DNA from 2 places in the Oceanimonas sp. AH20CE76 genome. Region 2 is predicted to be linked to the other one. Evidence: predicted binding sites of a transcription regulator. Region 2 holds the regulator's gene; the other holds the start of a gene.

Region 1 (3,208 bases), 1.2 Mb from region 2:
CAGCCACAGCTCGCCCGCCGACGTGCCGGCCGCCAGCACAATGCGGCCATCCGGCTGGTTGCGCACAAACGACAGGGCGTTATCCAGCAGGTTGGTCAGCACCTGCTGCAGGCGGTAAGGATCGGCAAATACCTGATAGTCATCGGGCAGCGTCAGCTCAAGCTGCACGTCTTGCCAGTTGAACTGGGGCCTGAGGCTGTGCAGCAGCGGCAGCAGCGGCACGGCTCTGGGCTGAATATGCAGCTGACCGGAATAGGCCAGCATGTCTACTATCAGCCGGTCGGCGCGTTTGAGCTGATCCTGAATCATGGCTTTGCGCTCGGCTTCCAGGCCGGCAGTGGCCATGGAAATAATATTCAGCGGGTTGCGCAGCTCATGGGCCATGGCCGCTGACAGACCGCCCAGCTCCACCAGATGCTGCTCTGATACCCGCTTGCGCTCGGCTTCGGCCAGCTGCAGCGAGCGTTCCAGCAGGCCACAGCGGGTGGCCAGCAAGGAGCCGAACACTTCGGCGGTAAGACGCATGCCCGGTGTGACATCATCAAAGCCTTTAAGCCGGAACTGCCAGTCTTGCTTATGATGCAGGCACCACAGCTCCAGCCCCGGGCCGGGCTCAAAGCGGGGGGCTGTGGTGAGCAGCCGCACGGTCACTGGCTGACCCATTTGCCGGGCCAGCAGCTGCTCGGCTTCCTGTGCCAGCGAGTGCCAGCTGTCGGTGTCTCTTAACTGTGCCAGCCAGGTGTCGAGCAGCTGCTCGTCAAGCCGGCTGCCCGGATAAATTAACCGCTCAACCAGGGCACTGACCGGGCGGTACAGGGCCAGCGCCAGCAGCAGCAGCAGCACCGAATACAGCCACAGCTGCCACTGCGGCACCGCCGCCAGCGCCTGCATGCCCAGCTGGCCGGCCATGGCGCTGAACAGCGCCATCAGCCCCAGCAGCAGAGCTGTCATTAAAATCCACAGCAGGGCGCGGTTGGCCCAGGCATTGACCTCCAGCATCTGATAGCGCACCACCCCGTAGACCAGCAGCAGCACATAGCTTGGCAACAGCAGCATGGGCCAGGGATACCAGTAGAACCCCAATGACGGAAAGATAAAACTGGTGGCCAGCAGCAGGCCCCAGGCGCCAGCGGCAAACATGGCGGCAATGGAGCGGCGGCGGTTGCCCTGCTGGCGTATAAATCCCCACAGCAGCAGCGCATGGGCCAGCACGCCAATGAAAATGGTGTAGCCAATGTTGAACCAGCCACTGCCGCGAAAGACAAAATAATGCTCAAAGGGGCCAAAGGCGATAATGCTGCCGCCCCCCAGCCACAGGGTGCCGAGGCTGACCAGCACGGCGGTGACATAAAGCAGCGCGCGAAAGCGGGCCAGCCGGCTCAGCCAGGAGCGCCGGGCCGGCCCCTGATTAACAAAGCCAATGGCAAAGTCGAGAAAAAAGGTGGGCATGAGCGGGTTGGCCAGGATCAGCGCCATGCCGGTGGTATGCCAGCCATAAAACACCGCCACATGGCCGGCGCACCAGAGCGCCATCATAACGCCAAAGCCGGCCAGCGCCTTCATGCTGCGCTGCCGGCGGGCCCGCCAGAACAACCAGGCCGACACCAGCAGGGCGCAGCCGCTGGTGAGCATCATCATGAGTTCAAAGGCAAATTCCAGCGGCATAACAGCAAGTCCGGTGTAAATAAGGTTGACACTTGGGGCGTGAAAAACTGTAAACCTTGTTGTCGGTTAACACAAATTTTGCGCGTTTTATTGATTCAGAGCAAGGAGGGAGTAAGTAGCTATGATGTTGGCATGATTTGTGCCTGATTAGAGTAACCAGACTAACGAGTGAGCATTATAATTATGAGCCTGATCACCCTGATGATGGAATTTTCCGCTATTGTTATCGTTCTTCTTATGGCGGGCCTGCCTGCACTGGTTCGCCGCCAGCTGGTCCGATAAGGAGGATCCATGGAGCTTGATGCCGCCATACTGTCGCGAATACAGTTCGCCTTTACTGTCAGTTTTCACATTATTTTTCCTGCCATTACCATTGGTCTGGCCACGGCCATTGCCATCTGGGAAGGGCTCTGGCTTAAAACCCGCAATCCGGTTTACTTTCAATTAGCCAAGTTCTGGATTAAACCCTTTGCCATTACCTTTGGCATGGGGGTGGTAAGCGGCATAGTGCTGTCTTATGAATTCGGGACCAACTTTTCCCGCTTCTCCGAAATTACCGGTGCCGTGCTGGGGCCGTTAATGGCTTATGAAGTGCTGACCGCCTTTTTTCTGGAGGCGGGCTTTCTTGGTATTATGCTGTTTGGCTGGCAGCGGGTGGGTGAAAAGCTGCACTTTTTTGCCACCTGTGTGGTGGCGGTGGGCACCTGGATCTCGGCCTTCTGGATTATTGTGGCCAACTCCTGGATGCAGACGCCGGCCGGCTATGAGCTGGTAGATGGTCGTTTTGAGGTGGCCAGCTGGATGGAGGTGATTTTTAACCCGTCCATGCCGTACCGGCTGTCTCATATGCTGCTGGCATCCATGCTGACCGCCACTTTTGTGATTGGTGGTGTCAGTGCCTGGTATCTGTTTAAAAAGCGGGATCTGGCCTTTGGCCGCAAGGGCCTGTCCATGGCGCTGTGGGCGGCGCTACTGCTGGCTCCGGTGCAGGCGGTGGTGGGTGATTTTCATGGCCTGAATGTAAAAGAGCATCAGCCTATCAAGGTGGCGGCCATGGAGGGCATCTGGCCCGAGACCGAAACCGGCGCGCCCTTGCTGCTGTTTGCCTGGCCCGATATGGAAGCCGAGACCAACCACTTTGAGATTAAAATTCCCAAGCTGGCGTCCTTGATCCTCACTCATGATGCCGACGGCGAGCTGCAGGGGCTCAAGTCGGTGGCCGCCGAAGACAGACCCCATGTGCCGCTGGTGTTCTTTTCGTTCCGCATTATGGTGGGGCTGGGTGTGCTGATGATAGTGGCCGCCTTGTGGGGCCTGTGGCTGCGACGCAGCAATGGCAACTTTCAGAGCCGGCCCTTTCAGTGGCTGATGATGCTGATGATTCCCTCTGGCGTGATTTCTACCCTGGCCGGCTGGTATGTGGCCGAGGTGGGCCGTCAGCCCTGGCTGGTGCATGGTCTGGTGCGCACCATGGATGTGGTGTCGCCGTTGCCGCCGGAGCGTATTCTGTTCTCGCTGACCCTGTTTGTATTGACCTACAGCC
Region 2 (3,208 bases):
TTCAGATGTTGTTTACATTCCTGCTCCGGCACCAGCAGCGCAAACACCAGACCAACCGGCTGATTGTCGATGGCATCAAATTCTACCGGTTCGGCAAAAGTCAGCAGTACCGCGGTCGCCTTGTTGTCATTGCCAATACGACCATGAGGTATGGCAATGCCATTACCGATGCCGGTAGTGCCCATCTTTTCACGGGCCAGCAAACAGTCAAAAAGCGGCTGGCTGCCGATATTCAAATGTTCGGCAGCCAGCTCGCTGATAATTTCCAGAGCACGCTTCTTGCTCGTGCAGGGAACTGCACTGCGCGTGCAGTCCCTGCTTAGTATGTCGGCGACTTCCATGGTTACTTTTGCTTGAGCTTCTCTTTGTGTTTGATGATCTGACGATCCAGCTTGTCAATGAGTCCGTCGATGGCGGCATACATATTTTCATGCTGGGCGTTGGCAAACAGCTCACCACCACTGACGTGCAGTTTGGCTTCGGCAATTTGCTGCATTTTTTCTACATTAAGGATGACGTGCACATTGGTAATGTGGTCGAAGTGGCGCTCCAGCCGGGTAAACTTGCTATTAACATAGTCACGCAGTGCATCTGTGATTTCTACATGGTGTCCGGTCAGGTTAATTTGCATAACGTCTTCCTTCTGTCGTTGCCTTTAAACCAGGCGTTTACGCTGATTGGAAGGGGGGATGGCCAGTGACTCCCTGTACTTGGCGATGGTACGCCTGGCCACCTTAATCCCCTGCTCGGCCAGCAACTGAGCAATCTTACTGTCACTCAGCGGCTTGGCCGGGTTTTCTGCTCCGACCAGCTTTTTGATCAGAGCACGAATTGCCGTGGATGAACATTCACCACCATCGTCGGTGCCCACATGACTGGAGAAGAAATACTTAAGCTCAAACACGCCCCGGGGCGAGTGCAGAAACTTTTGTGTGGTCACGCGTGAGATGGTGGACTCATGCATCTCTACTGCCTCGGCCACATGGTTCAGCACCATGGGCTTCATGGCCTCTTCTCCATACTCAAAGAATGCCTGTTGTTGTTCAACAATACAATTGGCAACCTTGAGCAGCGTCTCATTTCGGCTGTCGAGACTTTTAAGGAACCACTTGGCATCCTGCAGATGATTACGAATAAACTGGCCGTCTTCACTATTGCGGGGCTTGTCGGCAAGTGCGGCATAGGTCTGATTCAGGCGTACCTTGGGCATGGCCTCCGGGTTGAGTTCCACGACCCAGGCACCGTTGCGTTTGGTGACCACCACATCCGGAATAACATATTCGGAGCTGCCCTGAATAATGCTGCTGCCGGGGCGGGGTTCAAGCTGCTGGATCAGATTCAGAACTTCTCTCAGCTCGTCTTCTTTCAGCCTGGTCTTGCGCTGCAGAGTACGGTAGTCGCGGTTACCAAGCAGATCCATGTGCTGTTCCAGCAGCAACCGGGCTTCTGCCAGCCAGGGGGTGCTGGCGGGAAACTGGTCGAGCTGAATACACAGGCATTCCTGCACGCTGCGGGCAGCTACGCCGATGGGATCGAAATGCTGAATGCGTTTGAGCACGGCTTCTACTTCGTCGGCTTCAATGCCCAGCTCGTCGGCCGAGGCTGCAGCTAACAGTTCGTCAATATCGGCGGTGAGATAGCCTGCATCGTCCACGGCATCGATAATCGCAAGGGCAATGGCCTGATCGGTATCACTGAAGGGAGTCAGGTTCATTTGCCAGATCAGGTAATCCTGCAGCGTTTCGGTGGTTTCTCCCTGATAGACATTATCTTCCAGCCCTTCCGGCAGACCGGCACCACCACTGACCGGAGAGGCGGTATAAACTTCCTCCCAGCTGGTGTCCATGGGCAGCTCTTCAGAAAGCTGATTACGTTCCATGGCGCTGTCTGCGGCAATTTGCTCCTCGTTGCGATTATCCTCAACCCTGATACTGTCCGGCTCCTCCTGCTCCAGCAGCGGATTACTGTCCAGTGCCTGCTGAATTTCCTGCTGCAGCTCAAGGCTGGACAGCTGCAGCAGACGAATGGCCTGTTGCAGCTGAGGGGTCATGGTCAGCTGCTGGCCAAGGCGTAACTGAAGAGTCGGCTTCATGTATGCTAACGTCCTTCCATATCAACCGCGCGAAGCGGTGCCTTCAGAGGCTGAATTGTTCACCAAGATAGACTTTCTTGACCTGCTCATTGGCCAGGATTTCAGCTGGTGTGCCAGCAGCAATACGGTGCCCGTGGCTGACAATATAGGCCTTTTCACATACATCCAGCGTCTCACGCACATTGTGATCGGTGATCAGTACGCCCAGGCCTCGATCTTTCAGATGTAATATAATTTTCTTAATATCAAGCACAGAGATGGGATCAACGCCGGCAAAAGGTTCATCAAGCAGAATAAAGCGCGGATCTGCCGCCAGTGCCCGGGCAATTTCCACCCGCCGGCGTTCACCACCGGACAGACTCATACCGAGACTGTCACGAATATGGACAATATTGAACTCTTCCAGCAGCTGTTCCATTTTTTCGTTACGGCCGTCGGCGTTCAGATCTTTGCGGGTCTGCAGTACGGCCATCAGGTTATCGGCAACGCTCAGGCGGCGAAAAATGGACGCTTCCTGAGGCAGATAGCCAATGCCGGCGCGGGCCCGCACATGCATAGGCTCATGGCTGATGTCATTGTCGTCTATGGTGATGCTGCCTGCATCCCGCTGCACCAGGCCTACAATCATGTAAAAGGAAGTGGTTTTGCCGGCCCCGTTGGGCCCGAGCAGCCCCACTATCTGGCCGGTGTTCACGGTCAGGCTGACATCAGCCACTACCTTCCGGCCTTTGTAGCTTTTCTGCAGCCCGCGTGCTTTCAGTCTGGCCATGGTCAGTCGTTACTCTGGTTGTCGAAATTCTGTACCTGCTCAGGCAGGAAAATAGTGGTGACCCTGTCTTTGCCACCCTGGCTTTCGGCTTCCATCTGCTCCTTGTCGATAAAGTAGCGAATACGGTAGCCAGTGACGATATTATCGTCCTGCTTGAGTTCGGCGTCCCGAATCAGGGTGATGGTGCGGGCGACCATGTCATAGCGAATTTCCCGTGCCTGTGCCTGTACCGGCTTGCCGTTATTGAGCACTTGCCGGTAAGTAGCCGGATTGCCCCTGGCGGTCATGGACTGCAGCCCCTGCTCATTGCGGATCACGACCAGTTCACTGGCACGCACATCTATGCT

Evidence for each region. The regulator sigma-54, encoded in region 2, starts transcription at its own class of promoters, with help from an activator protein. The targets are predictions, from matches to a motif close to TGGCACNGTTTTNGCTT.
Region 1: N2M06_RS03970 (cytochrome ubiquinol oxidase subunit I) is a predicted target of sigma-54. The motif match lies at 1,794-1,810, and genes of this name have one in related genera.

Annotation. Positions count from the first base shown of each region.
Region 1 covers NZ_CP155481.1:818,495-821,702, forward strand. The annotation lists gene N2M06_RS03965 (ATP-binding protein) at 1-1,665, opposite strand, end outside; gene N2M06_RS03970 (cytochrome ubiquinol oxidase subunit I) at 1,957-3,208, shown strand, end outside.
Region 2 covers NZ_CP155481.1:2,914,424-2,917,631, reverse strand. The annotation lists gene ptsN (PTS IIA-like nitrogen regulatory protein PtsN) at 1-341, opposite strand, end outside; gene hpf (ribosome hibernation promoting factor) at 344-631, opposite strand; gene N2M06_RS14315 (RNA polymerase factor sigma-54) at 656-2,092, opposite strand; gene lptB (LPS export ABC transporter ATP-binding protein) at 2,136-2,861, opposite strand; gene lptA (lipopolysaccharide transport periplasmic protein LptA) at 2,864-3,208, opposite strand, start outside.